DNA from 2 places in the Spelaeicoccus albus genome. Region 1 is predicted to be linked to the other one. Evidence: riboswitches for the same ligand, from Rfam matches in the RefSeq annotation. Region 1 holds a riboswitch; the other holds the start of a gene.
What was found. Region 1 has a riboswitch for cyclic di-AMP ahead of BJY26_RS18950 (C40 family peptidase). Riboswitches for the same ligand answer to the same signal wherever they lie in the genome.

Region 1 (15,549 bases):
CCCGCAACCGACTCGTAATCAGCGCCGTCGTGCGACTCCGCCGTGACGTCAACCGGTAAATCCGCGGACTCCGGGGTTGTATGCACTGGAAGCGTCAATCGGAGCTCGGGTCCGAACGCCTCACCCACGTTCGCTAGTTCACCTGCAAGTTCCAGCGGAAGTGACTTAACTTTCTGTGCCATGTCAATGCTGAAGTTTCCAGCGTCCGTCCGATATGGAATGACGATACGCGGCTTATCGCCGACGATCGCCGAAGTCATATCCACGCCGGCAGCCACAGATACGCGCTTCGTTTGCCGCGCCCACCCCCAGTGGGTCATCCGGGTGTATAGATCCCACACGCCACCCTTTACTGTGCCGACGTCGACCTTCACCTGATACGTATAATCAACGGCGCCCGCGCCACCAGGTACTCTCCGACCGGTAGGGGACGCCATGCATTCAACACTCGTACCGTCACCACGCTTGCGGACTGTGAATGTCAGATCGGCATCTTCCACCTCCTCAGTAACGCGTCGCGCTTCAGACGAGACACCGTCGATCGGAATCGACAAGTACTTGTCGCGCTCGTCGGCCAACAATTCGACGGGCGCCCCGTCCGGCGTCCGCGACACGACATGCACGGTGAGCAGTACAGTTCCGTCGACCCAACGAGCCGAAGTCGCCTCGGCGAGCGTTGAAATTCCCAATTCGAACTCTGACAAGGCGACGAGGTCGTCGAAACGATCAGCGCGCAAAAGCTCGCCTCGAACTCGGAACAGCGCTGTGAGCGGACGCCAGATTTCCGGATCGGTGAAGCGCTCCCGCGCAAGCTCGTAAATTTCGCGATAAATTGCACGACGATACTTGTCGTCGTATCGGGCAAAAGGCGTGCCTACGCGCTTCAGCATCTCGGTGCGGTACCAGCGCCGGAGCAGCACATTGCGCCGCGGCCCGGGCTCCGTAAGGCATTCGACCGCGTCGATCGCTTCACGCAGATTGTCGAAGTAGCCGGCCGGATCGAGCTGCTGGAAGCCGGCGTTTGCCTCGTCCTCGCGTTTAATGTGGTGATAGCACGAGTAATCCGACAAAACCGAAATTCCGTCAGCCTGTAAATACGCTTTTGTGCAAAAGAGGTGATCTTCCAGCCGCCGTTTGCCTTCGGGGAAGCGGATTCCGTGAGCACTCAGGAATTCGCGCCGAAACATCTTGTGCGGCGTCATGCTTTCGACGATCGGTGCGGTCTCGATGTCGGCGTGTTCGTAGTTTCGCCGGAATAGCGTCGTGGGCACACGGCGTCCATGCCCCTCGATCTTTCCGATGACGACGTCGGACTTGGTGCGCACGCCCATGTCATACATGCGTTCAAGAGCTTCCGGGGCAAGCCAGTCGTCGTGATCGACAAAATAGATGTATTCGCCACGGGCCAGTTCCGTACCGATGTTGCGCGGCTTGCCGGGCCAACCCGAGTTCGGGATGTGCTCGACCCGCACGTTTTCTCGTTCCGCAGCCAACTGGTCGAGTCGCGCGGGCGTTTCGTCGCTGGAACCGTCGTCGACAAAGATCGCTTCGTACTCGTCGTCTGACATCGTCTGCCCGATGATCGAGTCGATCAGCGGCTCAATGTATTCGCCGGTGTTATAAACAGCAACGACGACACTGACCTTGGTTGTCATATGGCTCACTAGGATCGGGAGCAACGTGGGCGATGTGCCGGAAAACAGGCACGCGTCCAGTTTACGGTAGCAACCTGCGGATCCTGTATTCTCGGTGCAAGCTCCGCCGGGCGATTCGACGCCTGAAATCCCGTTCAACGAAAGGCAACGTCAGTGCCGGTATTCAAAAATGGCGACAAGAACGTCCTGTTCATCCATGTACCCAAGACCGGCGGGACGTCGGTGGAAAAAATCTTCACCGACAGCGGCTACGAGAAGTATCTCTACGACAAGTCCTACGGCAAGGATTCTCCCAATTATCTGCGGCGTAGCTCACCGCAGCATCTGCATGCGGAGCTTCTGCGTGCCACGCTTCGGCTGAACCGGTTCGATGTCATATTCATGACGACCCGCGAGCCGATGGCCCGGTTCAAGTCCGAATACGCTATGCGCAACAAGGAGAACCTCGAACCCGCCAATCAGCGGGTCGAGGAATGGACCGACAGCGCGTTCTCGAAGTACATGGCTGATCCGTTCGTTCACGACAATCACCTGCGACCGCAATCGGAGTTCTATCTGCCCGGCTGCATCGTCTACCGACTCGAGGACGGCCTCGAATCAATAGTGAACGACCTCAACACCAAGCACGGTTTGAACTTGAGCTCCGATATCCCGCGATCCATGGACCGGCAGAAACGAAGCGGGCACTCCAGCAAGGACGTCGTTGTGCCGGAAAACGTAGAACGCCGTGTCAAGGAATTCTATTACGACGACTTCGCAAAGTTCGGGTACGAACTCTAGGAGTTGCTCGGCCGCGTCTCGGTCGCCGACAGCGCGATTGACGCAAACGGATACTTTTCGACACGGCCTGCGGAAATATCGTCGAGTAACTTGCGAGTGTCCGTCAGCTGCTCGGCGAATAGCGAACGTGGATCGTATTCCCACCACCGACTGGCGATCAATTCGTGCGCTCGGGACTCATCGAATCTGTATCGGATGATGCGGCCCGGGTTTCCGCCAACAATTGCATACGGCGGCACGTCTTTCGTAACCACGGCTCCAGCGGCGATGACGGCTCCGGTTCCTATCGTGATGCCCGCGGCCAGGGTAGCGCCGTCACCGATCCATACGTCGTGACCGATCTCCGGGTAACGCAATTCTCCGTACGGGTGGAAGGATTTGGCGTGCTCGACAATCGGATCAGTCATGAAATCGGCGAACAGCGGGTTCTTCGTGCGAAAAGTTATCGCCGATGTCGTGATCAGATTCAGCGGATGATGCGAGTCGATGAATCTCAGTCCTCGCGAGATCGAGCAGAATCTGCCAATCACGATGCTTTCGGGTAGCGCCGAATACGAGTAGCTAAACGCGCCGATACTGCACAGGCCGGATGTGTGCCGTCCCCCAGCCATCGCGCGATACTTGCCGCCGAAGAGCCCCGAGTTCTGCTCGATCGTCACGGGTCCGTGCAAGACAATTTCTTGGCCCGCCGCCAACCAGCCATATTTGCCGTCCGCTACCGACAGGTTCTTTCGATGCAAATAGACGCGATGACTCTGTAGTTCGCGCAGAAATTCTTCAGTGATCGTGAATTTTTTAGCCACACCTCGAACAGTACAAACCGCCTCTCGGAGTTTACTGCGTAAGCACGCTGAAATTCCTGCAGAGTGGCTGCACAGGCAGCGGACCCCGAGAGCGCGGTTTGCGACAAGTGTTTACGGCAGCACCCTGACGTACTTGAGGGGCTTCATCCAGCTGAACGTGCGATGAATGGTGTCGACGCGGGTGTTTCCGGCGTCGTACATCTTGCCGTGGCCGTCATAGATGCCCACATGCGACGACGTGGCCACCAGGTCCCCTGCCTTCGCTTTCGACTTCGAAATGATCTTCCCGGCCGCGCGTTGTCCCGAAGCACTGTGGGGCAGGCTTACACCCACCTTTTTGTACACGTACCGGGTGAACCCGGAGCAGTCCCATCCGGTCGAAGGGCTCGTCCCGCCGTACCTGTACTTGGTGCCCACGTACTTCTTGGCGAGTTTGATGACCTTTTCGCGCTTCGTGGTCGGCGACTTCTTGACGTGCACCGTCGGCTTACCGGCTTTCCGCCACTTCGCCTTGGAGATGGTGCGGTTTTCCATCAGGCCGTCGTAGTGGATCGTCGACTTGCCCGAGTACCGCCAGAAAGTGTCGCCCGGGAAGTGCTTGACCTTTTTCACGTGCGGCTTGCCGTACCTCTTGAAAGTGGCGGCGGATATGTGGCTGCCGTGCCCCTTGCGGAGATTCGTCATATAGGCGACCTTCGGGCTCCAGGACAGCCGCTCAAACCCATGGTTCGAGTACGTTTCGATGTGGCCGAGACTCGCTGCCTTGGAGTTGGAATACTGCCACTTGTGGTATCGACCCGATGGGCTTAAGAGCATGATCTGAGACGACGTGCCCCAACGGACGAACCGGCTGCCGGGCAGATAGGTGGTCGCCTTTCGAATGTGCGGTCGGCCGGCCCGCTTGTATTCGGAAGCTGTCAGGTGAACCCAGGAATTCGGGCCGGGCCAGTTGGTGTCGGCAATGACCGCCGTGTCCCATCCGTACTTGTAGTACTTCGCGTGGACCTTGATCAGCTTGTGGTGCCGTCTGGCTTTCTTCCACTGCGGATACGTCAGCTTGACGCGCGTGGTGCCGGTGACCTTGTAAATGGCCTTGGAATATTCGGCCTTCATATACTTCGCCGACGATGCGTAGGCGTCGACCGGAAGACCGGCCACGGCGCCTACGGCAAGAACGAGTGTTCCAACGGTAAGCGCGCGCATGCGCCTGAGGGGGTGTCGCAATGTCATAGTGCTCTCCGAAGCCTGCGAAGTTAGCTGTCGGGTTCGGGCTGGAGTTGCCCGGCGGAACTCGTCCGCTTCACCCCGTTGGCGGCCATGCCGTCAAGTTGGGTTCCCCGCCGCTGCCGTCATCACTAATCGACCGGTTGGAACGGCAGCGTTCGGCTTTTCCGTCCGGGCCCACCTCTTCGGTGCGATGGGCAGAACTAACTTAGCGCACTTTCAATGCAAATGGACATGCCGATCGAGATGAATTTGAAATCATTCCGTGACCGAATGGTTGAAATCGGCCATCCGGGATCCCACGCCGAGATACTCGGCGATTGCCGCTGCGCAGCGCGGAGCAGCGAATCCGTCGCCATACGGATTGGCCGCCTTCGACATCTCGGCATACGCGTCCGGGTCGTCCAACAACTGCGAAACTTCTTTGACGATCCGCTCGCGATCGGTGCCGATCAGTTTGACGGTTCCGGCCTCGACGGCCTCGGGCCGCTCGGTGCTATCGCGCATCACCAGCACCGGTTTTCCGAGCGACGGAGCCTCTTCCTGCACGCCGCCGGAATCGGTCAGGACGATGGTGCTCTCGGCCAAGAGGTGCGTGAACTCCCGGTAATCGAGCGGCTCGACAACCGTGACATTCGAAAGATTCTCGAGATGCGGCAGCATCGCCTCACGCATCACGGGACTGCGGTGAGCCGGGAACACGATGCGCAATTCCGGCCGCTCGGCGGCGAGCTGTCGCAGTGCTCTGCCGACGTTCGACATCGCGTCGCCGTAGTTCTCTCGGCGATGAGTCGTGACGAGCAGCAACGGCCCGTCACGGCGGATCGCGGCCCGCAGCTCCGGCGCCGTGAACGCAGCCGGCGCTTTCACGACAGTGTGCAAAGCATCGATGACGGTGTTGCCCGTGACGACGATCTCGCCGTCGGGAACTCCCTCGCGAATGAGATTGGCTCGGCTGGATTGTGTGGGCGCAAGATGAAGCGAGGCGATCTGCGTGGTGACCTTGCGGTTGATTTCTTCGGGAAACGGCGAATACCTGTGACCGGACCGCAGCCCAGCTTCAAGGTGCACGACGGGGATCTTCTCGTAGAACGCCGCAAGCGCGGCAGCCGTCGACGTGCCCGTGTTCCCTTGCACGACAACGGCGTCCGGACGAACCGTCGCAAACAAGCTGCTCAGTCCGGCGAGAGCCTTCGCCGTGATCGCCGACAGCGTCTGCCTCGGGGAATGGATATTCAAATCGTGATCCCCGGCAATTCCGAACAAGTCGTTCACCTGGTCGAGCATTTCGCGGTGCTGGCCGGTCACCGTGACGAACACGTCGAGCTCCGGGCCCTCACGCAGCAAGGCAATCAGTGGTGCCATTTTGACCGCTTCGGGGCGGGTGCCGTAGATCGGCATGATCAACGGCGCGGCGCGTTCAGGCAAAGTCGGCCATCGAGTCGTTGTTCAATGCGTGCGTGAGTTCGGTCATGGCGTCGGGATCGGCCTTCACGATGGAAGCGCCGGAGTCCGACCGTCCCGGAGCCCCGTGCGGGGCGGTCAAGAAGTCGACGTGGTTCATGGTGATCTTGCGCATGCTCCACCCGAGCGCCACCATCGATTTGGGGGTAAAGGCCGAGTCGACGGTGAGGTACGGGGCAAGGGTCTGCACGAGCTTCGACACTTTGTCCGGCCTGCCGAGCGTGTCCTTATTGAGGACGGCGCGCAATACGCCCCGCAGAAATGCCTGCTGATTGCGCATCCGCTGGAAACCGCCGTCCTTGAACGCGTGCCGTTCCCGCACGAACGACAAGGCTTCCGCGCCGTCCAACTTCTGCCGGCCTCGCTCGAATGTGAAATCACGCGTTGTGAATGACTGGGATACGTCGACGGTGACGCCTCCAAGCTGTTTCGTCAGCTTCGCGAACCCATCGAAATCGATCATCGCTACATGGTTGATTGGCACTCCGGCGACATCTTCGACGGTCCGCACCGCAAGCCGCAGTCCACCGTAGGCAAGCGCTGCATTGAGCTTGGCTTTGCCGTGGCCCGGAACATCCACCCAAAGATCGCGAGGAAACGAGATCACATAGGCGTGCGTGTGAGCCTCGTTCATGTGCAGCAGCATGATGACGTCGGCCCGCTGCCCCTTGATCCGCGATCCTTCGGGGCGCTCGTCGGACCCGAGGAGCAAAATGTTCTCGACGCCGCGGGCCCGGTCATCGTTCTTGTGCGCGTCGTGTGACAGGGCATCGGACACGTACGTCGTGTTGGATTGAATGGTGTGCTGCAGCGACCAGGCGTACCCGCCCGATACCGTGACCGCTGCTGCGAGAACGACGACCAGACAGACCGTCAGCGTCCAAAACGTCCGCCGCGAGCGCCGGTTCGAATGCCGGGCTCCGCGCACAGCACCGCGAGGCACAGGCGAGGATCCGGGTTGCGCTGGGTCGCGGTGGGAGGGCACTGTCGTAGTATAGCGACGGGACAGACTACACCTGCAAACCGTGGCGATACTGTATTCTAAATGGGTCGTTCATTGAATTCTTGATGAATTGCGGGAATTCTTTCATCAATTGCGGAGGCTATCGGAACGTGTCGCGCGAGGCGCCAACTGGACCGCGAGGCACGCGTAGCTCACTGAGCGCCCTCGGAAAGTTCTGGCGCAGCGACTTCCGCATCGTCCTCGATCTCATTGCCTGGCTGATCAGTCTGGGCATGGTGGCCAGTGTCCGCTACGACATGGCCGATGCATGGGCAAATCACACCGGTCTGCTCACTGCGGCAGCAATCGTCGTAGTCCTTCACCTCGGGCTCGGCATGTTCTTGGTCTATCGCGGGCAGTACCGTTACGGCTCAACGGATGAGCTGATCGGCTTGGCCACGGTCGTCGGCATCACCACGGCCGTCCTGCTGGTCGTGGCCTTGTTGTTGCCGGCACCGCGAATTGTGCCTCTGTCGGTACCGCCGGTCGCGGGGGCGGTCGCGCTGGTGCTGATCGTCATCGAGCGGTGGGCCGGCAAGCGGATGCGCGACACACACCGTCCCACGACCCACCGCGTCGAGATCCAACGCGCCATCATCGTCGGCGCGGGCGACGGCGGCCTGACGGCGGTTCGCATCATGCACGGCGACGTGCATTCGAAATACCGGCCGGTCGCGCTCCTCGACGATGACCTCGCCAAGCGCTACTTGCGCATCGACGGCGTCCACGTCATGGGCCGGCTGTCCGATCTGGAGCGCGTGGCGACAGCGCTGAATGCGGACGTCGTCGTGTTCGCGATTCCCACAGCCGGCAAGGAAGTCCTCAACGCAGCCGCCGATACCGCTGCCCGGCTGAAGCTGAAATTCAAAGTACTGCCCTCGTTCAACGAGTCGGCGCTGCAGACGTCCCGCGGCTCCCTGGCTGGGACGGCCGACGTGCGGCCGATCGGCCAGTTCCGCGATGTGTCGTTGTTCGACTTGATCGGCCGGCATCAGATCAAGACGGATGTCGAGCAGATTTCGCAATATCTAGCCGGCAAGACGGTGCTGGTGACCGGCGCCGGCGGTTCGATCGGTTCGCGGCTCTGCGCCGAGATTTCGCGGTTTGCCGTGAAACGGCTCGTCATGACCGACCGTGACGAGTCGGGCCTGCACTCGGTCGAGCTCGGTATCGGCGGCAGGGCACTGTTGACGTCGCCCGATTTGGTCCTCGGTGATCTGCGCGACTCGGGTTTCATCCCGCAGCTTTTCGCATCAGCGCAGCCGGACGTCGTGTTCCATGCCGCGGCGCTCAAGCATCTTCCGCTGCTCGAGTCGTTCCCCGAAGAAGCCGTCAAAACCAACGTCCTGGTCACCGATCGGCTTTTGACGGAGGCGCGTAGACACCGAATCGACAGGTTCGTGCACATCTCGACCGACAAGGCCGCAGAGCCGACAAGCGTTCTCGGCCTGACAAAGAGGATCGCCGAACGCCTCACGGCGACCACGAACGACGACGAGCTGCCGGGTACGTATCTATCGGTACGTTTCGGCAATGTGCTTGGATCCCGCGGGTCCGTGTTGACCACCTTTGCGTCGCAGGTCGCGTCCGGGGGGCCTCTTACCGTGACCGACCCGCAGATGCGCCGGTATTTCATGACCGTCGACGAGGCGTGCGAGCTCGTCGTCCAGGCCGGCGCGATCGGGGCCAGCCGTGAAGTGCTCGTGCTCGACATGGGCGAACAAGTGTTGATCGAAGACCTGGCCCGGCGTATGGCGGAAATGGGCGGCCATCCCGAGATGGCAATCGAATACACCGGACTGCGCCACGGCGAGAAGCTGCTGGAGAAACGTCTGAGCAAATACGAAGCCGACAGCCGGCCGTCGCATCCACAAGTCTCCCAAGTGCCGGTGCCGCCGTTTACCGACAACGTGGTCGAGAGGTTGTCGTACATGGTCCGGCAGCCGATGACCGAGGACGTGCGCCGGGAGCTTGTGAAAGAACTGAACATTGCCAGCAGGATCGGCCTGGACCGATCACGATCGCCCCGATGATTCTCGCCTTCCTGGTCGCCGGCACCGTCGCTGCAGTCGTTACCGCGCTCACTCTCGCCGTCGCCGTGCCCCAGTTGAACAAGCACGGCATCATCGACGTTCCGTCAGACCGCTCGTCGCACGCCGCACCCATCACGCGCGGCGGGGGCATCGCACCAGTCATCGGCGTCGTAACGGGCATCATCGCCGGCTGGCTGACGTTGTCGACGGCAATGAGCCTCATGCAAACCGCGGCGGCGCTCATGATCGCCGTGTCGACGATCGTCTTCGTGCTGGTTTTCGCCGGGTTCGGATTCGCCGAGGACGTGCTGGGACTCCACGTCGGCTCACGGCTCGCACTCCAGTTGGTGGTCTCTGCGTTCTTTGCCGTCGAACTCATCGTGTGGAGCGGGCATTCGTGGGCGTGGTTGCCGATCATCGCCGTGTCCAACGTAGTCGGCGTGAACTTCACGAACTTCATGGATGGCATCAACGGGATCACGTCGCTCTTCGCTGCGGTGGCCGGAGCCTGGTTCCTGATCGTCGAGATCCACGGCGGCGAGCCCACCTTGGCGTGTATTTCACTCGTGTTGCTGGTGGCGGCTCTCGTGTTTCTCCCCAGCAATGCGCCGCGGGCGAAGGTGTTCATGGGCGATGTCGGCAGTTACGGAATCGGCGCAGCGGTGTGCGCAGTCGTGTGCTGGCTGATCTTCACCGGGGTCAGTCTGCCCGTGGCGCTGGCGCCGGTCGTCCTTTATCTGTCCGATGCGGGATTCACGCTGGTACGGCGGAGCATCGGCCGCGAGAACCTTGCCGATGCCCATCGCACTCACGTCTATCAGCGCCTGACCGACTTGGGGTATCCGCACATTGCCGTCACGCTCATGACTGTTGGCGTTTCGATGGCGCTCTGCACCCTGAGCACGGCATTCCTGTTCAATGCTCCGGTCATCCTGCGCCTGCTGGCGATCGTGACCGGCGCCATCATCGTCGTCGCCTATCTGGCGTCGCCGCGTTGGCTGCGTCCCGTCGGACGGCGGCATCGGCAAATCGGGGTGCGCGCATGAAAATTTTGCTGGTAACCAACTATTACGAGCCGGAGGTCGGAGCACCGCAACGACGCTGGGCGAACTTGGCTCAGCGATTCACGGCGGCCGGCCACCAGCTGTGCGTTTTGGCTCCGGTTCCGCATTACCCGAGCGGTACCGCTTCCGAGAGCACCTTGCGCGCGCACCCCGTCGGCCGTCTGAAGAACGGCAATCACGGCGAAACGATAGTGCGGGTGCCTTTTCGTGAATATTCGGAGTCGATGGCATCGCTCTTGCTCGACCAGGGAGTCAACTCCGCCGGCTCCGTCGCGCAGGCCGCCCGATGGTTTTCCGGCACCGGACGACGTCCCGACGTCGTGATCGCATCGATTCCGGGTCTACCGACGATGCTGGCCGGGCAGGCGATTGCTCGGCTTTTTCGCATCCCGCTCGTCGCCGAGATGCGCGATGCGTGGCCGGACTTGATCAGCGACGGCGGCCTCCTCCGTGGGCTGATGCGAGGAGTTCCGGGCGCCGAACGGCTTGAAGGTGCGATGATGTCGTTCTTCACCTGGCTGCAGCGGCACTCAAGCCTCGTCGTGACGACCACCGAGTCTTTTGCCGGTGCACTGCGTTCTCGCGGCATTGCCCAGACGGTCGCGGTGCGGAATGGTTCCGAAGTTCCGGCCGTCGCCGATCACCGCGAAGCTCCGCGGTCCCCCGACGAATTCCACGCTCTTTATCTTGGAACAGTGGGTCGATCGCAGGATCTCGACACCGCGGTGAGGGCCGCCTGTCGTGCCGCAGATCTCGGCACGCCGATCACGTTGCGCATTGTGGGTGCGGGAGCGTCGTCAGCGGAGCTTCGTCGGCTGGCAAACGAGCTCAACGCGCCGGTCGAATTCAGTCCGCCGGTTGAGCCGGAAGAACTGTCGCGGGCTTATGCGTGGGCCGACACCCATATCGTGTCCCTGCGTGATTGGCCGGCTTTCGGCATGACTGTGCCGTCGAAGCTCTACGAGGTCATGGGCACAGGGCATCACGTCAGCGGAGTGCTCACCGGCGAGGCGGCGCAGATCGTGAACGCGGCAAGGGCCGGAGACGTCGTCACTCCCGGCGACCATCGGGCACTTGGCGATTTGTGGGCGAAACTGCACGCCGACAGGTCACGGCTCGCAGCCGACCGCCACGGGCGTGCGTGGATCGCCGCACACGCCGATTACGATGCGCTCGCAAGCCGATACCTCAATATTCTTGAGGAGCTCGTATGACAGCGACTCCCGGCAGCCGTCTCACTCCCGGCGAATTGGCGCGCAATACGGTGATCACGGCGCGTCTGGTCGGCGAACACCTTCACGACGACCCGATGATGCTCCTCTTTCAATCCACGAGGCGGCTACCCCGGCGGATCGTCCGACCGATGGCTGCCATAGCGAAGCGGCTGGCAAACGTGACGAAGCGGCGCGGCGGTCTGGCGTTCGCCGCGTGGGCCGCCGGTAACGACGGCGAGGCGCAGCAAATTGTTGCTGCAGGGCTCGAGTCGAGGGCGGCGAGTCGAGGCCCGGAACACTCGCGCGACACTCGCTGGCTGGGCGAGATCGCCTTGCAGCTCGGGCTTGCCGACGCTGCCGAACAATATGCGGCGATGCTGGCACCCGAATCGCGGGCCGGCAGGGGGCTTCGCTCGCGCCTGCGATGGTATCGGGGCGACATGTCCGGGGCTCTCGGCGCTCTCAGCGGTACTTCTCGCAGTGAGAGCCGCTCGCGACGTCGACTGGCCTCCGAGATCGCGACGATGGATGCCGGATGGTCCCCGTCGTTGGTTGAGCGAGGAGCTTACGACGAGTCGAAACCCGACGACGCGAAAACCCGCATCCTCCATCTCCTCACCAATTCGCTCCCCCACACTTTCAGCGGCTACACCATGCGCTCCCATGCCGTACTTCGCGCGCAAGCCGCAGCCGGCATGCAGCCAACTGCCGTGACTCGCCTTGGTTACCCGGTGGCAATCGGTGCCCCGCTTGCCAATACGCTCGATATCGTCGACGACATCGACTATTACCGGTTACTGCCGGCAAAGATGGCGGAAACTCCGGCCGCGCGGCTTCAACAGCAAGCGACGCTTCTGGCTCAATTGGTTGACGACTTACGCCCCGGCATCCTCCACACGACGACGCACTTCACGAACGCGCTGGTAGCCAAAGCCGTTGCACGCAGCCGCGGGATCCCGTGGGTGTACGAAGTGCGGGGGCTGCTCGAGGACACTTGGGCGGCCGGACGTGCGGATCCGGTGGCCGCACTGGAGTCCGAACGCTACCGAGCATTCAAAGCCAAAGAGACCGAATGCATGCTCGACGCGGATCTCGTCGTCACCCTCGGCGCGCCAATGCGTGATCTACTCATCGAGCGAGGCGTACCGGCCGACAAAACGATAGTGGTGCCGAATGCGATCGACGATCGGCTACTGGACTTCGACGACATCGCACCGGCGGAGGCGCGGGCCGCGCTTGACCTCCCCCGCGACGGTATCTGGGTCGGCACTGTCAGCAGTCTTGTCGACTACGAGGGTCTGGACACGCTGGTCGACGCCGTCGCCTCGGCACGAACGTCCGGGCGCGACGTCCGGCTTTTGATAGTCGGTGACGGAGTGTCGCGCAGCCGGCTGATGCAAAAAGCACAAGACGCCGGGCTGGGCACGGCGGCCGTGTTCACCGGGCGAGTACCGAAGTCGGCGACCCCTGACTACTTCCGCGCGCTCGACGTGTTCTGCGTGCCCCGCCGGGATCTGCCGGTATGCCGGATGGTGTCGCCACTCAAGCCGGTCGAAGCCATGGGCATGCGTCGTCCACTGATAGTCAGCGATCTGCCGGCGCTAGCCGAGTTAATCGACGATGGTCGCAACGGAATTGCCGTAGCCCCGGATGATGCAGCAGCTTTCGCACACGCGATCGCAAAGCTCGGTGACGATCCAGCCGTGCGCCGTTCGATGGGCGAATCCGGGCATCGGCAGGTGCGACAACAACGAACGTGGTCGCAAAACGCAGCGAAATACCAGCGCGCGTACGAATCGCTGCGGCCAGCGATAGCACGGACTGCACGATAAGCTTGGCCGACACTGAAAACATTCGAGAAGAAGAGATACGGATTGAGTTCGACTGACCCGAAGACGTGGCACCCCAGCGTCACGGTCGATGTCGCGGGTCTTCAACCCATCGGCCGCCGACCGAGCCTGCCCACATATATTCGTCGGCTCTGGCAGCGCCGCTTCTTTATTTACGCCGAAGCACGGTCGAAACTGCTCAGCAGCACGCGGCAAAATATCCTCGGCAATGCATGGTTGATCCTCGACCCCATCATCAGCGGGGCAGTCTACTTCGTGATCTTCGGTCTCGTACTGCACACCAGCCGCGGAATCGACGATTTCATCGGGTATCTCGTCATCGGCGTGTTCTTGTTCAAGTACACGACACGGTGCCTGACGTCCGGCGCGGGGTCGATTCGTTCAAATCGTGCCATGATCAAGGCGTTTTCTTTCCCGCGCGCGTCGATACCGATCACCGTGATCATGCGCGAGGTGCTCAACCTGGTGCCGATTGTCATCGCAATGCTGCTGATCATCCTCATCGCGTCGCCCCGCGAAGAGATCACGTGGCGGTGGGCTCTTTTAATTCCCATTTTGGCGATTCAAACGGTCTTCAACTTGGGGATCGCCCTGTTCGCAGCTCGCCTGGCGTCGATGATCCCCGACGTCGAACAATTACTGAAGTACCTCAGCCGCTTTTGGCTTTACGCCTCGGCCGTGTTTTTTTCGTACGATCGCTTTGAGGGTCACCCCCTGATCCTCGCAGCGACGGACCTCAACCCGGCGTTCAATTTTCTCGACATGACCCGCGACTCGTTGCTTTACGCCACGACCCCGCACCTTTCGTCTTGGCTGCTGACAAGCGGTTGGGCGCTGGGTATGGCCATCGTCGGGTTCGTCTTCTTCTGGCAGGGCGAAGAAAGCTACGCCCGTGATTGACGACATCCTCAAACCTCCCGTGACGGTCGCAGTGAATGATCTGCACGTGACATTCCGCGTCCCGACGTCACAAAAGCCCAAGCCGTCAGCCGGCGCTCTCAGGAGAGTCGGCCGGCTCGCCGGGCTTAGCCCGCGAGCTACGGTGCTGGCTCTTCGCGGACTGTCGTTCGTGGCCCGCGAAGGGGAATCGGTGGGTATCGTCGGGCAGAACGGTTCCGGAAAAAGTACGTTGCTGCGGACGATGGCCGGGCTGCAGCGGCCGAGCCGCGGAGAGGTGCATGCTTCCAGCGAGCCAGTGCTCCTCGGGGTGAACGCTGCGCTGCAGCAAGAACTGTCCGGCGTTGCCAATGTCCGTCTCGGCCTACTGGCGATGGGGATGACGCCGGAGCGCGCTGATGCGACGATCGGCGAAGTCATCGATCTGGCCGGAATCGGTGACTCCATCCATCTGCCAATGCGCACGTATTCATCGGGGATGGCGGCTCGATTGCGGTTTGCGATCGCATGCGCATCGAAGCCGCACATACTGCTGATCGATGAGGCATTGAACACCGGCGACGCGGCATTCAAGGAACGCAGTAAGCAAAGCATGGACGAGCTACGCCGGCAAGCAGGAACGGTATTCATCGTCAGTCACGCGGCCGAGACGATCCAGGAGATGTGCACGCGAGCGATTTGGCTCGACAAAGGCGACTTCGTCATGGATGGCCACGCCGAGGAAGTAGCCTTGAAATACCGCTGGTGGGCTTGGAATATCGCAAAGGGAAAGCCCAAGAAGGCAAACAGACTGTTGAACAAAGCTAAAGCCGAGGGCAAAATGACTGCCGTCTATCTCAATCGTGAAATCGTCGAAGACGACGACCTTGCGCCTCGTCACGCTTTGAGGGCGCGGAAATAATGACACATCGTGCTGTGCTCGTGTCGTCTGTTGCCGCAGCATGGTTCATCGCGGTGATCATTTTGGTGATACTGGGCCTATACGGGTGGGCAATTGCCTTGCAAGCAATCGTCGTCGTCGCACTCGCTCTTGCTTGGTTGCACGAAGCGTCACGAAATCGAGCGGCGATTTCAACAGCGTTGCGCAATGTTCGTCGGGTGGCCGAGTCATCGAAGCGGTACGCGGACAGTCACGTCGAGCGTGGGCATCAAGAGACCGAAGCGATGCGCGGCGAAATGGAAGACCTTTCCCGTCAGGTCCGTGCCCTTCAGTCGTTGGTCAAGACGACCGATAGGAAGGTCATCGACGGAGATTTTCTCGCCACGCTGGACGACGGGCTCTCGCGGCTTGGCGTAAGGATGCTCAAGCTGGAAAGACGGGTCCAGAAGCAACGTCAACGGGTCAACAAATCCGCCGATTAAGCGAGGACATCTGCTCGCTCGGTCGACAGTTGAGGGAGGAGCCCTTCGTCTCGCTGGCGCTCGCTCAGGACGACCTCTGCGGAGTCGAAATCAAGCAAGCGAGCGGCTCTCAGCCCCAGCGCGCTGCAGCATCTGAGAGCTGATGTCGTCGTAGTACTCAGGCACATAGTGAAATGGCGCAAGTCCCCAACGCTGATCCG
Region 2 (15,549 bases), 570 kb from region 1:
CATTGAAATAAGCGGCAGCCGCCGAATCGGGCGACTCGGTGTAATCCCAGTTCCGCAGCAGGTCCACCGCCTCGCCGGTGAACTTATCGGTCTCGACCTTCAACAGATGTTTCACCAGCGTGCGGGCGAACTCGTTCGACGTCGACATTTGGATGGCACTCATATCCGCCCGCGTGAGCTTCTTGTGGTGCCCGATAGCGTTCTGGAGCTTGTCCCGAATGGCCTGCGACCGGTAACCGTAGTCGAAGTCCGAGCCGAGGTAGTTCGGATAGCCGGCACCGGCGACCTTTTGATTAGCAGTGGCGATGAACCCTTGTTTGGGGTCGAGCGAACTGGGCAGCTGGTCGAACGGGATGTATCCCTGCCAGTCGAAATCACTGTCCCATCCGGGAACCGGCCAGGTTCCGTTCGACGGAACCGGCCCGCCGACCACCGTGTTCCTGATCGGCACCTTGCCGGGGGTCTGGTACCCGATATGGCCGGCGGTGTCGGCGTACACGATATTTTGCGCCGGCACGGCGAACGAGCGGGCCGCACTGCGCATATCCGAAAAATCTTTTGCAGTGTCCATGGCGAAAATAGCGTCGGCCGTTCGGCCCGGCTGCAGGGCAGTCCACGCCAAAGACACGGCGAATTGCGGCTGACGTGCCGGGACGTCGTGCGCGTGCCGCGGCGTCTCGGCGTCCGTCTTCTTCGGCCTTGCCAACCGAGTGTCGGCGAGCACGTCCGAAACGATCGGGCCGTGGTCGGTTGACCGGACGTTGATCGTCACGGTGTTCGCGTCGGCCACCTTGATGTGCTCGGTACGTTGTTTCAACGGCACGTTCTTGCCGTCCAAGCGATAGCTCGACCCGTCGATCTTCTCCAAGTAGAAGTCGGTGACGTCGGCGCCCATATTGGTGAACCCCCAGCCGATATTCCGGTTGTGGCCGATGAAGACGCCGGGCATGCCGGAAAACCCGAATCCGGAGACGTCGAACGGGCAGTCCTTGTTCACGGTGGTGCAGTGCAGTCCGGCTTGATACCAGATTCCCGGTACCGTGAGCGCCAGATGCGGATCGTTGGCCAGCAGCGGTTTGCCGGACGCCGTGTATTTGCCGGACACGACCCACGAGTTCGAGCCGATGCCGTCGCCGCGGCCCAGGAGCTGGGGTACGGCGTTCAATGCGGCGCCGGCCGTCTTCAAAGCCGCGCCGGCCGTGCCCGCAGCTTCGGTCGTATCGTGGCCGCGTGGCGTGTCGGTGTGCGCCGGCGACCCTTCGAGGGCGGTCGCCCACTCCTTTGCTTCCTTCTTGCCGATCCGAATCTTCGACGCGACCCGTGATCCCGGCGGCAGGGTCGACTTGTTCATCTGACCGCGCGTCACGATCGGCCGGTGCGACTTCGGTGTGTCCGGGAACAATTCGTCGACCTTTGCCACACTGGGCACGACAGTGTGGATCTGGGCCCGCTCGAGTTCGGAGTCGTAATTGGTCTTCAAATCCCACGCCATGGCCTTGAGCCACGCCAGCGAATCGACCGGCGTCCAGCTCTCGATATCCTCGAGATGCACCGTGCTGCCCAAAATGGTGTACGCAAGTCCCAGGTCGGACGGCGATTTGTCGGCCAAGTAGGCGTTGACGCCGTCCGCGTACGCCTTCAGATACGCGCGCGTCGACTTCGACAGCAGCGGCAGTTCCTGCTTGGCAACGCGGCGCCACCCCAGCGTACGAATGACCTTGTCGGCGGTCAGCGCCTCCGAGTTCGTCCCGACAAGTTCGGACAGACGGCCGGCCGTGACGTGACGGCGATAGTCCATTTCGAAAAATCGGTCTTGAGCGTGCACGTAGCCCTGCGCGTAGAACAAGTCGTGCGAGGAGTCCGCATAGATATTCGGGACGCCGGTGTCACCGCGTTTGATGACGACGTCGTGGCCGAGGCCCGGCACGGATTCGGTGCCCGAATAGTCCGGCAACGAGTGCCGCACGACCGTGACGGCCGCGATGGCGATCACCAGGGCCAACGCTATGACGGCGGCAATCACAATCGTGCTGATGCGCGTCAATTTCTTCCCACCCACCACGATGCCTAAAACTAGCACGTTCGCATGCGCGGACACTGCGGCGTACAATTAGCACTCGGGACCCGTGAGTGCCAAATTCTTGAGGAGGACAACGTGCCAAAGTACGCATATGCGTGCACCGAGTGCGGTCACAGTTTTGATATCCACCAGTCGTTCAGCGACGAGACGCTGACAATCTGCCCGGAGTGCGAGGGCAAGCTTCGCAAGGTGTTCGGCGCCGTCGGCGTCGTGTTCAAGGGCTCGGGGTTCTACCGCACCGATTCACGTTCGTCCTCGTCCAACGGGACGTCGGGCGGCTCTTCCAAATCGGACGGCAACGGCTCCTCGAACGGTACCGCCGACAAGTCCTCCGACTCGTCGAGCGACAAGTCCTCCGGCTCGTCGAACAAGTCGTCCACGTCGGACAGTTCCTCCGGCGGCTCATCCAACGGAAGCTCGCCCGCCGCCAAGGCCGACTCCGGCAAGAAGGCGGCAGCGTCGGCGTCCTGAAACGCTGACCGGGCGGACTGTCGTCCACAAGCAGACATCCGGCTGCACGTTTTCCACAGATCGACCGAATCGCCGACGGGTGCGGGGCTCCTCGTCCTAGCCTTGCACGCATGGCTCACGAATTGCTATTCCGATTGCGCCGGTACCGGCGGGCGGCCGCCGCCGTGGCTTTGGGGCTGGCCGCTATGCTTGCCGCGTCTCGTTTGATCCCGGTGGGCGACACCGAAGTCGTCGTCACGCATCGCGACGTCACGGCGGGGCAGCCGTTGACGGCGCGGGACGTGACAGTGGCGCATTACCCGAAATCACTTGTCCCCGCGGACGGTTTCACGGACCCGGACGACGTCGTCGGCGCCTTGCCTCGGACCGATTTCACCACCGGCACTCCCGTCACCGCGGCAATGCTGCGTCCCGCGGCGTCAGTGCCGTCGCGTGCCTCCAGCGTCGCTTTCCCGTTGCACGTGGCCGATGCCGAAGCCGTGAAACTCCTGCACCCCGGCGATCACATCATGGTGTTTCGACGGGCTCCCGACACGGGGGCGGCCGAAGTGGCGGCGGACGACGTGGTCGTGTTGAGTATCCGTCACTCCCACGCGGCTGCCCTGTCCGGAAGCGAAACCGGCGCGCTCATCACCGTTGATGTCGGAAAACACACTGCTCGCCTGCTCGCCGGCACCGATTCCGCATATACGTTCGCGTTACTGGGCGGGTGACGGCGTTCTTCGGTGGCTGCCGTCGACCGAAGCTCTACTGCCAGTGCGGCGGCCGCTCGGACAAGAGTCGCTCATCGTTGCTGTCCGTGCCGTCGCCCCATTCACGGTCGTCGTCGGACGGCGCGCGGCGCGGCACTATCGGGTCGGGCGCTCCACGCCGATTCTGATCGCGTGCTAATTTCGGCTGGGTCTGCTTGGAATCCGTCGTTTCGCCGGTCGTGGTGTTCTCCTTTGAGGGTTCGGGGGCGTCGTTTTCGTGCCGTTCGCCCGCCGGTCTTGCGGCGGATTTCGCCCGCAGGCCGGCTCGGTAGCGTTTCACGGCCGTGACGAGCGCGGTGTCCGTGATTCGGCTCCGGCGCTTTTGAGCCAGCGCGGTGCGAAGCAATTCGACGAGATCGGCATCGCTTCTCTCGACGCCGTCGGACCGGATCCATTCGAGCATGGCGTCGAGGTCGTCGTCCGAATAAGCGGTCATCGGCAGGCCCGGGGTCAGTCTCGGTCGCTCGCCCTTGCGTCGGAATACTTCGGCGGCGGCGCGCGCAGCGCCAAGCACGGCTTGCGCCGACAAATCCTCGACGGCTTCCTGCCACGCGTCAAAGATCCGGTCCGCCTCGGCCTGCGGGTCGGCAAAGACGTCGGTCGTCCATACCCGGACGTATCGCCATCCGCGCCGGGCCAGGTCCTCGGGACGCATGCGTTCACGCTGCCTGATGCTGCGGATCTGGCGATATCGCACGCCGTCGCTTTCAACGGCGACCACCATGCCGGTATCCGATTCCAGTCCCGCCACGGCGAGGTCGAGTTCACCGGCGTAATTCACGCGTGCGTAGAGGCCGCGCCGCAGTAGTCGATCGGCCAGATCCGACAAGAGCGGGTCGGGTTCGCCGACGGGCCCATCGGCCTGTTCACCGTCGTCCCGCCGGTCGTCCTCCGCATCGATTTCGGCTCCCGCGGCCGATGGTTCCGCCGTGTCCGGTTCGTCGTCCGCGAGACTCTCACCGGCGACGTCCGCCAGCAGCAGCGGCAGGAGCGCCGCGCCGTGAGCCAGCTTGTTGTTCTCGAAGTCGTGCGCGGTAAAGCAGGACACGACAGTCGTGCGGCTGCGCGCTCGAGTGATCGCGGCAGCCAGATACCGCTCGCCGCCCGGGCTCGACAGCTTCCCCATCCGGTGCAGGGTGCGGCCGTGCGGCGTCCGGCCGAAGCCGAGCGAGAAAATTATCGCGTCGCGGGTCAACCCGTGCAAGTGCTCGCAATCGAGCACCGTGAACGGTTCGGACACGCGGTCGGAGAAGAACGACCCGACGTAGGGATGTTCAAGCAGTGTGCGCTGCAGCAGATCATTCACTCGTTCGGCGTGCACGGCGGACAGTGTGACGACTGCAAGGGATTCACGCGGATGGTTGCGGGCGTGTTCGAGCACCAGCTGGACGACGCGCCGCACCTCGGCATCGACGCTTTCGACTTGGTCGGTAGCCGGGTCGGGCGCGCCGGTGCCGTCGGCGACGTGCGCGAATTTCAGGCCCGACTCGTCGCCGGGCCAAGCCGCCGGCATCGATCGGATAGTCGACTCATAAAAATGCCGGTTGGCGAATTGCACAAGTTTGTCCGGACCGTTGCGGTAGCTGTTGTGCAGCCGACGGGTCGGAATGAGACCGTCGAGTTCGGAAAACAGCGACCCGGCCACCGGTTCGGCTCCCCCGCTCGGCGCAAAGCGGCGATCGGCCCCGACAGTGAACGTCGAGGGTCCGAGCAGTCGATCGTCGCCGAGTACGACGACCTGTCGGGCACGCGAGATGGCCGGGAGGGCTTCGGCGACGGACAATCGGCCGGCGTCGCCAATGATGACGGTGTCGAAGAACTCGCCCGGCGGCAGTTCCGCCGGCACGTGCAGCGGGCTCATCAGCCATACCGGCGCGAGCGCGCCGGTGACGTCCGGTGCCCGGCGCACCAGGGAGTCGAGTTCGGCAGTCTTCGAGCGCAGTGATTCACGCACGATTCCGGCCTGATCGGGATGCGCGGCGATCGCGCCCTTCCAGGCGCCGGCCAGGCTCCACCGGACGCGATCCGAGCCGAGATCGAGATGACGACGGTCCGCTATCCGGAACTCCCCGGCGATACGGCGCATATGGTCGCCGTCGTGGCCGCCGACCGCGGGATCGGCACCGGCCATCTCCTGCAGCACCGATGCCCACCAGGCGAGTTCGAACTCGTTGCCGACGACGGCGTGCTCCACGCGTCGCGAGCGCAAGTCGTCGACAAGATCCGCCAGACCCGCGGTGCGCAGCTTGCCGTCCAGTTCGGTGCGCTCGGGCAGGTCGGTGAGAGCGTCCTCGTCGTCACGGAGCGCTTCGAGACGTGCAGCCAGCTCGTCGATACGCATCTCCGACAAGTTGCCGCCGTCCGGCGTCGGCTCGAGGACCGGTTCCAGGCGGTCGAGCGCCGCGCTCAGCTTGTCGTATCGTTCGCGCAGGTCGAGAAGGCCGCGCGGGACCTTCGGAGTGCCGTCGTGCGCGGACAAGCGCAGCCAGTCGGCGCGCTGCGACCGCGCTTCGACAAGAGCCTTGTGCAAATTGTCGACCTGGACGCCGGGTCGGACGAATTCGCGTGCCAGCTTCTTCAGGCGCCGGCGCGTCATCGACCCCATCGGGGCTCCGATTTCGCTGCGGTAGCCGGACGTCCCGGTGGCCGCGATCATGTCGCCGAGCGGCTGGTCGAACACGTCCGGGGTCAGCTTGTCGAGCGTTTCGCGAATGCCGAGCAGCACGGCAATCTGTTTTCCCCACGCGTCGGTCGTGACGGCCGGGCGAAGATCGGCGCGGTCGGCCAACGTCGTCATATCGGTACGCAGCGAAGGCAATAATTCATCGGCGACTTCCCGCGCAGTGGTTTGCGCGGCTGCCGCATCGGCGTCCGAGGGCAGGTACGCGCCGAACCAGGCAGTGTCCTCGACATCGAGGGTGAAGGCGCCGAGTTCGGACAACCGGTCGAGATCGCGCAGGATCCGGTGACGTTTGCCATCGGCCATCGTGAGCATGTCGGAATCCAGCCGGACCCGGGTCGACGGGGCCGGCTTGGCGGACGTCAGCTGCGCCAAATGCTCCATGGCCTCATAAGCCGACACTCCCCACGGATCGCGCCGGCGGTGCAGTGCGTGGCTGTGCGCATCGAGCTCGTGCCGATACTGGCGCAGGGTTTCGATCACTTCGTCGCGATCGGGCCGGGTGGCTTGTTCGTCGGCGCTGATCATGGCGATGAGGCTGCGTTGCCTGTCGCGGCGCGATCCGCGTGCGTCGAGGACGAAATCGCTCAATCCGGCGTCGCGGCTCCGGGCAATGAAATCGTCAAGGGAGTCGGCGTTTTCCGAAACGTACAACACGCGTTTGCCCTCGTGGGCCAGTGCGGCAGTCATATTGACGCTGGTCTGCGTTGCGCCCGTGCCGGGCGGCGTATCGAGGCGCAGGTGGGCCCCCGACAGCACGATGTCGATGGCTGCCTGCTGGTCGCCGTCCGCATCGACGACGAGGAGTTCGGACTCCGGGTCGCGGTCCCTGAGCGGCACCGCCTCGTTCAAGTCCGCCTCGGCGATATCGGCCCGGGCAACATCGTCGCGCAGCTGCGCGACGGTGTCGGGCTCACCGGACAGCCCCGCGATCACCGGGTGCGTGCGATCGATGGTCTCGCCTTCGAACGGGCCGCGCACGTCGGCGAACGTTGACACGATGAGCCGCTGGACGACGGTGAAGCCGGGCAGCCGGCGCACGAGTTTCCGCAACCGGTCGAGCACCGGAGCCGGGTCGAAGCTCCCCGGGCGGTTCGCCAGGGCGTTCCATTCATCCACGGGAATGTGGACATCGTGCACGGTGGCCAGGAACCGGACAAGGGCCGGGTTCACGACGGCTTCATCGGCGAGCGTGACTTCGATGTCCTTCAGCCGATGCCCACGCGGGTGCAGCATGATGGGGCGCAACAACACCGGTGCGCAGATGTCGTGCGTCATACCGCCCTGGGCGCCGTTCCAATTCGCCAACCCGATTGCCAGGTATGCGGCCGAGAGGCCGCGCTCGGCCCGGAGCTGCTCGGTTTTCGCGCGGAGGGTCTTGGCGCGGCGGCGAGCGTCCGAAAGCATCTCATGGTCGCGGATCAGGCTGGAGAGTCTGGTAGCGCGGCCGGCCAGCAGCTGGGCGACGCCCGATGGATGAGCGCCGGTGAAGTCGATTGATCCATCGCGCGAATCACGGTAGTTCAGCAGCGTGTCGCGGCCGCCGATCGTGGCCATGTGCTCGACCCACTCATCGAGTTTTGCCGCGACCGGGTCGACCGGGTCGGAAGGGGCGTCAGCGCCGGCCAAGTCGCCGGCCGGCAAGTCCTCTCGGGCCGGAACGTTCTCGATCGATTCGTCCCGGGCCGAATCATCGTGGGTCGATTCATCGTCCGCTGCGGATTCCGGCGCAGCGACCGGCGAATCGGCGTCGACCCGGCCACCGGCTGCGTAGTCACGCTGTTGCGGGTCGTTGTGCTCGTCCGGGCCGGGCGGCGTTGATTCCGTCCGGTCCTGCGAGTTGGATGCATCAGACACATCTTCGAGGTTATCGAAGCTGGAGGCATTCATCACTTGCACCACGCACGCGGAAGCCGTATTTCGTGAACGAACCGGCAAATGAACGCCCGCGATGTGCGCCCGAACACGCCGCTGACCTACACTTGTCAATTGTCTGCCGCTTGTTCCGGCGCATGCCCTCGTAGCTCAGGGGATAGAGCACCGCTCTCCTAAAGCGGGTGTCGCAGGTTCGAATCCTGCCGGGGGCGCCGACGGGGACATGACCACTCGAAACGGCATTATCGACGCAGGGCATCGAGCCATCGAGCACCCGCCGGCGACGGCGGATTATTTGGCTGTCCCCTGGCCCGTCCTGTTCGCACGAACGCCGGGATCGGTCAGCCTTCAACGAGGTTCGAGATGGCCCGCTTCTGCCAGGCGCCGGCGTAAAGCCCCGTACCGTGTCGGAAGAATGCGGAGAATCCGGAAGCGTCCGGGAAGCCGAGCTCGCTCGCACAGCGCGCCGCGGTGAAGCGATCGTGAGCAAGCATCCGCTTGGCCTCCAACAGCACTCGTTCGACGATATAGGCTTTCGCCGTCCGCCCGGTAGCCTTTTGCACCGCCCGCGAGAGAGTACGGGGAGAATAGCCGAGAACGCGCGCGTAGAAGCCGGTGTCGCGATGCCCCCGGAAGTGTGCCTCCAGTTCTCTTCGGAACGCAACGAACAGCGAGTCGTTCGCGTAACGAGCTTCCGCCGCTCGGGGCACGCGCGCGAGGAACGCCGACAGCAGCAGCCCGGGGATCTCTGCAGGCGTGCCGGCTCCCGCTGCGCGGAGTTCAAGTTCGAGGTGGTCGAGGGCAGCAGAGACGAGTTCCGCGTCGGCGACCGGTTCGCAGACTCCGGGAATGTCAATGGGCGCGGCGCGGGCTCGCGTCGCCGGCGTGGCGGGCGCGGTAGGGAGAAACAGCACCAGGCTCCCGTCGACCGAAACCATGTCGTCCCAGCGATGCACGGCACCAGGCGGAATCCGCACGATCGAGCCCGGTGCAAGCGGGTACCGGTCGAAGTCGATTGACACCTCACCGACACCTTCGTCGACGACTGCGACGACATAGAAGTCCGCGCGCTGGGTCTCGTGGTCGTCAAGCTCCCGCAAGCGGGCGAAGCTCAACACCTCGACACCGCCGGCTGAACTGTCGCGCGGCTGGTAACGGAGTTGCCGGACATTGCTCATTTGTCCATTTTTCACCATTTGCAGGTCGATTTCACCATGGCCCCGTCCCACGAGCTACTGGTGGAATGGAAAGACGGTTCCGCCGAAAACGGCGGTCTTTGACAGGAGGAATATTGACCATGAGTGACCAATTACCGCACCACACGCGCCGACACGGAATCGGCCCCGTGCTGGTGTTCCTGCACTACTGGGGCGGGTCCGCGCGCACGTGGGCACCCGTGATTTCGAAACTGCCCGAACGCGACGTCCTTACTCTTGACTTCCGTGGGTGGGGGCGTTCGCGGACTCTGCCCGGGCCGTACGGACTACACCAGCTCGCGTCGGACACCCGCGCAATACTCGGCGCCTCCGGCGTCTCGGACTATGTCCTCGTCGGACACTCGATGGGAGGTAAGGTCGCCCAACTTGTCGCCGGAGCCGAGCCGGACGGGCTCCGCGGCATCATCCTGATCGCCCCGGCGCCGGCGGTGCCTGCGGCGTCCGTCGATGCGGAGCACCAGACGAGCCTCGCCCACGCGTACGACTCCGCCGAATCGGTTGCTCGCGCCCGCAATGACGTCCTCACGGCGACCGAGTTGTCCGTCGCAGACAAGGTGCAGGTCGTCGAGGACTCGCTCGCGAGCACTCCCGACGCACTCGTCGAGTGGCCTCTGCGGGGTATCGCGGAAGACATCTCGGCCGACACTCGTCGTATCAAGGTGCCGGCCCTCGTCGTCGCCGGCGGGAACGACGTCGTCGAGCCGGCCGAGGTGCTGCGCGCAAATCTCCTTCCACACCTGATTCGGCCCGACTTCACCGTGGTCCCCGATGCAGGCCACCTTCTTCCGTTGGAGGCGCCCGACGCCGTTGCCGCGCTCATCTCCGGTTTCGCTCCGGACTCGTCACTGCTCACGGCGACGTCAGCGACGGCTCAATAGCCGCCGGCTGGGCACTATTTGACGGTGGACCGATCCTTCTTGTTCACGCGCACCACCATGACCGGGCATTTGGCGTGGTGCAGCACCGCCTGGCTCGTGGACCCGAGCAACAAACCGGCAAATCCGCCGCGTCCACGCGATCCGACGACCAGCTGATCGGCCGTGTGGGACGCTCGAATGAGCATCTCGGCCGGCGACCCTTCGAAAAGTTCCCACTCGACGTCGAGCGAGGGGTACTTCTCGTTCAGCGCATCGACGCATGCACCGAGACTGGCCTTGGCTTCTTCTTGATAGCGCTCCATGTCGATGCCCGCCGGCAACCATTCCGGGCCGACCACCATCAGGCTCATGACGCCCACGATGCTCAACGGCTTGTTCTTCCGGACTGCGGATTCCGCTGCGGCCCACAGCGCCGGGTTCGTCTTCCCCAAGGCATCGATCCCCGTGACGATTCGACCGGTGAAGTCCATGTCCTCGTCGTCGCCCTCGGCGGTTTCCGCCGCCGGCTGCCGGCCCTCGGCCCAACAGATCGGCACGATCACGGTGGGACATTCCGAGTGCGCCGGCAGGGCCGACGACACGGTGCCGAGGAACCGGCCGGCAAATCCGCCCTTCCCGCGCGAGCCCACGACTGCCAGACCGCTTTGCTTGGATTCCTCGACCAGCACACCGGCCGCGTCTCCGACCTCGACGAGCCCCTCGGCCTCGAGACCTTCCGAGCGCGCTTTCGCCAAGGCGTCGTCGACGACGGCTCGGACGCCGTCCCGGATCGATTCGTCGTCCATCGGCACGTAGGACACGTCTATGCCGGTCGTTGCCACGTTCGGCACCGAATAAGCACCGACCAGGCGCATCGGCCAGCCCAATGATTTCGCTTCCCGAATGGCCCATTCCAAGGCGCACTGCCCGGTATCCGAACCATCGATGCCTACAAGCACCACGTTCTCTGTCATTGTGCCGGCCTCCAGACGTAAGTCGGTTTGTTGCACCGAGCCTAATACGCGGCCGCCGCGATCGGCTAGATGCTAGGCCGGGCGCGCCGACCCGCGCTCACGCCGCACGGGCGTACGCCAGGTATTCCTCCCACTGCGGACGCCCGCGCTCGATGCCCCGGACGAACCAGCTGCCCGCCGAGGGTGCCGTCGGAGTGAACGGCAACGTCCATCCCATTTCGCCCGGAGTTTTGGCGCCCTTGAGGTTATTGCATTTGAGGCAGCAGGCGACGAGATTTTCCCAGCTGTCCGCGCCGCCGCGTGAGCGCGGCACCACGTGGTCGATCGTTGCGGCCGAGCGCGAACAATACGCGCACCGGTGTGCGTCGCGGCGCAGCACACTGCGACGTGAGAGCGGCATCACGCGCGATCGGGGCATCTTGACGTAGCGGCGCAGCAAGATCACTGCCGGCCTGGCCAGCGTCGCGGACGGCGAGTGAACGGGCACTTCGTCGTCGGCCAGCACCGTGGCCTTTCCGGCGAGCACCAGCACTATCGCGCGTCGGAACGACACGACGGACAACGGTTCATACCCCGCGTTGAGGACCAACGTTCGCATAGGGAATACCTCCAGTTCGCAGGCGCACCGACGGATTCGGCAGCCTTGGAGTCGAGCAGGCAAGACCGGCCGGGCCCGAACACACGAAAAAAAGCGCCGCCATCGGCGACGCTTTGGTCAGCGGCCGGCCCGATGGGCGGCCGTGCATTCCGTGTATCCGGTGTTCCCGCGCACGCCGGGATATCAGGCCGCACCTGGTCTGGTTGGCTGAAATCACGCGCATGGGTGTCCCTTTGTCGGCAATGTCCGTAACCAGCGTATGCTTTTCCGCCGTCGATTTCAGCCAAATACCGGGGCGACGGAAACTTTTCGGCACGCGCAAGGGCCCCGGCACGCTATGTGCCGGGGCCCCGATCCGTCATCCGCTGTGTCGGCCGGTCGTCGGACCCGCCCGGATTCCGGTGCTATCGCTGGCTGAGCCGAACTGCTCAGAAGCGCAGGAAGGTGACGCTGCCCATCCACGAGTACGAACGGTGCGACGTGTCGGAGCTCGGGCTGCCGGCGTCGTACATCATGCCGTTGCCGGCGTAGATGCCCACGTGGCCCGGGTGCCAGATGATGTCGCCGGGGCGAGCTTCGGAAGCCGACACGACGGTGCCGGCCGAGCGGATCGCGCTGGACGAGCGCGGAATGCTGATGCCGGCCTGCTGGTACACGTAGCTGACATATCCCGAGCAGTCCCAGCCGCTCGGCGTCGTACCACCGTACACGTACGGCACACCGACGTAGCGAGCCGCGATCGACACGATCGAGCCGCCCTTGGCGGAGCTCGGCGCGCTGGACGACGAGGCACTGGACGACGCCGTGCTCGCGGTCGAAGCAGTCGACGACGAATCCGAGTCCGAGTGGTGAGTGGTGGACGGCGTCGTGTCGTCATCGGCCGTCGTGGTCGTTGTAGTGGTGGTGGTGGTTTCGGGCTCGGGCTCCGGAGCGGGCTCGGGCGCTGCTTCGGCCGAGAACTTCAAGGTCGTCGCGCTCGCCACCGTCGAGTCGGACTTCGCGGCCTTGGCCTTCGGGACGTTCAATGCGGCGTTTTCGGCCACAACCTGCTTTGCAGCGGAATTCGTTGCGTGATGATCCTTGACCGGTGCATTGTCATGCGCTTCGGTAGCCGACGCCGGCAGACCCATCGTGACGATCAGGCCACCGGTGGCGGCGATCACTGCACCGCGGCGGCCGATCGTGCCGGCGTTGGCACTGACCGCGTCCGAAAGGTGCGATAACGGCGTTTTAGCTGGAATGTCCGCGCGATGACGGCTCGTCGTGACGGCTTTCGACACAGAATTTACCTCTCCACAGCCTGCGAAGTGAGCTGTCGGGTTCGGACTGGAGTTTGTCCGGCACAGGGGTTTTCACCCCGCACTTCACCCCTAGACCGTTTTGTGAACGGTCAAGATCTTGGGTTCCCCGCCGCTGCCTGAATGTCGTCTTCCCAATCTCCGGCGGCAGCGCTCGGCTATCCGGCTTGGGGCTCCGGATCCTTGAATAATTCGGAGCGGTGTCAATGCTAACGAATATGTATCCGAATGTCACGCGGAGGTCACGGATTGATGCAACCGATCAACCCGTCTCAGACATCATCCCAGGTCAGAGCGCATATTCGTCGTTATTTATCGAGCGATAAAAATGTGCGCAGCGACTTCGAGCGGGAGCTCCAAGGCCTCGTTTGACTGATCCGAGAGCGAACTGACGGTGACGAATGACCCCGAACGTTCGGCCCGCAGCTCACTCCCGGGGACGACCAGGCAGTCCTTCAACTGCCCCAGCAATTCCGGGTCGACCTGGATCGGCTCGCCGATCCAGCCAACCGTCACGTCCGTCTGTCCGCCGTCGTCCAGCGTCTCGACGAGACTTTGCACGTTCGGTGTCGGCGCGGCGTCCAGACCCAGGCGCGCCAGACCCGGGATCGGGTTGCCGTACGGGCCCGTCGCGAGGTTTGTCAGGATGCGCACCAGCCGCAGCTCGACCTGCTCGCTCATCACGTGTTCCCAGCGGCAGGCTTCTTCATGGACGAGCTCCCAATCGAGACCTATCACGTCGTTGAGCAGGCGCTCGGCAAGTCGATGCTTTCTCATGACTTCGATGGCATGCTCGCGGCCGGCGTCGGTGAACTCGAGATGGCGATCCCCCGACACGATCAGCAAGCCGTCGCGTTCCATCCGCGCAACGGTCTGCGAAACTGTCGGCCCGCTGTGCCCGAGACGCTCGGCGATCCGTGCCCGAAGCGGGACGACGCCTTCTTCTTCGAGCTCGAGTACCGTTTTGAGGTACATCTCGGTCGTATCGATCAGGTCATTCACGGTGGGCAAGTCTCCTTGGGTAAAGATCGGCACATTAAAGACTAGTAGGTCTACCCGACATCCATAACCGTTGCGGGCCCCGCTTCATGCCCGAATGGCGCGCAGCGGGCGTCAGCCGGCAGCGAAAATCAATGGCGTGGTCCAATCTGCCGGGGCTACGCTGTAAGGACACGAGAAAGGAGGTGGTCCACAAATAATGCATTCTTTGAGGACTCGTGAGGTGGTTGCCGGTTAGGCAGCTTGCTGCCGGACAATCTACGGCAGCCACCGCGGCCCGTGGGGGTCGAGCCCAGTCCAGCTCGACGACATCAACCCCACGGGCCGTTTCTCTGCCCGGACGACCCCGTACTTACGGATAGCGGCGCTCGACCCGCCAGTCCGGCGCGGCAGCCAGGTCCGCCGGACGGCCGTCCACGGCGAGATACACCAACCGGTCGTGAAAGCGATCATGGCGTCCGGCCCAGAATTCGACTTCGAACGGCCGAATCAAATACCCGCCCCAAAATGGCGGGCGCGGCACGTCGCCGCCTGCGAATCTGGATTCGACCTCGGCCAGGCGCTCGTCCATCACTTGCCGTGACCCGACGGGTTCGGACTGCGCCGACGCCCAGGCGCTGAGCTGCGAGCCGCGCGATCTGCTTGCGAAATACGCGTCGGACGTCGCGTCGTCCACCTTTTCGGCAATGCCGCGCACGCGCACCTGTCGGAAGATGGGATGCCAGGGAAAGAGCAGCGCCACCTGGGGATTCTCGCCGATTGACCTGGCCTTGCGCGACGAGTAATTCGTGTAGACGACGAAGCCATCGCCACCGAAGTCCTTCAGCAGAACCGCGCGCGCGGCCGGTCCGTCGTCGCCGGCCGTGGCAAGCACGACGGCATTGGGCTCGGGTAGCGTCCGCTCGGCATCGTGGAACCAGGCGACGAACTGATCGGCGGGTGTTTCGGCCAGCTCGTCTTCGCTGAGCCCCTCGCTGACGTAGTCGATTCGTTCCCCGGCGGCTTCAGGCAGTCGAGACGAACTGTGAGGCAACGGATTCTCCATCATGTACTCCACGGTAGAGTGTCGAGCGTGACGACTGACTCATTCACGCTCACCATTCCCGACGATTTGCTCCCGGCCGACGGCCGGTTCGGCGCCGGGCCGTCGAAGATCCGCCCGGCGCAGGTCGACGCACTCGCCGCGGCCGGTACGAGCCTGCTCGGCACCTCGCATCGACAGTCGCCCGTGAAGAACCTGGTCGGGCGCGTTCGCACCGGCGTGACCGAGCTTTTCAATCTGCCTTCCGGGTATCACGTCGTGCTCGGGAACGGCGGGTCGACGGCGTTTTGGGACGCCGCAGCGTTCGGTCTCGTGCGGAACAAGGCGCAGCACCTGGCGTTTGGCGAGTTCGGCTCGAAATTCGCTTCCGTGACCGACACGGCGCCGTTCCTCGACCCGTCGTCCATGATTTCGGCAGAGCCCGGCGACGGCGCGCAGCCGACGGCCGAGGCCGGCGTCGACGTATACGCGTGGCCGCACAATGAGACGTCGACGGGCGTCGCGGTTCCGGTAAGCAGGGTCGGCGGAGCCGACGATCTGGTGGTCGTCGACGCGACGTCGGCAGCCGGCGGATTGGCAGTCGACGTGACCGAAACCGACGTCTATTACTTTGCGCCGCAAAAGAATATGGGGTCGGACGGCGGCCTGTGGATCGCCGCCATGAGCGACAAGGCGCTTGCCCGGGCCGACGAGATCGCAGGGTCGG

Region 2: linked by a shared signal. The riboswitch ahead of BJY26_RS01090 (C40 family peptidase) and the one ahead of BJY26_RS18950 (C40 family peptidase) in region 1 are both predicted to bind cyclic di-AMP.

Annotation. Positions count from the first base shown of each region.
Region 1 covers NZ_JACBZP010000001.1:786,655-802,203, forward strand. Annotated here, with positions in the region: gene BJY26_RS03765 (glycosyltransferase family 2 protein) at 1-1,655, opposite strand, end outside; gene BJY26_RS03770 (sulfotransferase family 2 domain-containing protein) at 1,809-2,435, shown strand; gene BJY26_RS19335 (CatB-related O-acetyltransferase) at 2,432-3,238, opposite strand; gene BJY26_RS18950 (C40 family peptidase) at 3,350-4,468, opposite strand; cyclic di-AMP (ydaO/yuaA leader) riboswitch at 4,466-4,636, opposite strand; gene wecB (non-hydrolyzing UDP-N-acetylglucosamine 2-epimerase) at 4,721-5,863, opposite strand; gene BJY26_RS03790 (LCP family protein) at 5,883-6,869, opposite strand; gene BJY26_RS03795 (polysaccharide biosynthesis protein) at 7,040-8,962, shown strand; gene BJY26_RS03800 (MraY family glycosyltransferase) at 8,959-10,008, shown strand; gene BJY26_RS03805 (glycosyltransferase family 4 protein) at 10,005-11,240, shown strand; gene BJY26_RS03810 (glycosyltransferase family 4 protein) at 11,237-13,072, shown strand; gene BJY26_RS03815 (ABC transporter permease) at 13,115-13,990, shown strand; gene BJY26_RS03820 (ABC transporter ATP-binding protein) at 13,983-14,888, shown strand; gene BJY26_RS03825 (hypothetical protein) at 14,888-15,349, shown strand; gene BJY26_RS03830 (DUF6270 domain-containing protein) at 15,440-15,549, opposite strand, start outside.
Region 2 covers NZ_JACBZP010000001.1:220,679-236,227, forward strand. Annotated here, with positions in the region: gene BJY26_RS01045 (penicillin acylase family protein) at 1-2,080, opposite strand, end outside; gene BJY26_RS01050 (FmdB family zinc ribbon protein) at 2,156-2,551, shown strand; gene BJY26_RS01055 (SAF domain-containing protein) at 2,662-3,264, shown strand; gene BJY26_RS01060 (DUF4011 domain-containing protein) at 3,299-7,840, opposite strand; tRNA gene BJY26_RS01065 (tRNA-Arg) at 7,998-8,070, shown strand; gene BJY26_RS01070 (AraC family transcriptional regulator) at 8,200-9,036, opposite strand; gene BJY26_RS01075 (alpha/beta fold hydrolase) at 9,156-9,953, shown strand; gene BJY26_RS01080 (universal stress protein) at 9,968-10,906, opposite strand; gene BJY26_RS01085 (HNH endonuclease) at 11,004-11,504, opposite strand; gene BJY26_RS01090 (C40 family peptidase) at 11,933-12,784, opposite strand; cyclic di-AMP (ydaO/yuaA leader) riboswitch at 12,787-12,944, opposite strand; gene BJY26_RS01095 (iron-dependent transcriptional repressor DtxR) at 13,115-13,804, opposite strand; gene pdxH (pyridoxamine 5'-phosphate oxidase) at 14,154-14,834, opposite strand; gene serC (phosphoserine transaminase) at 14,874-15,549, shown strand, end outside.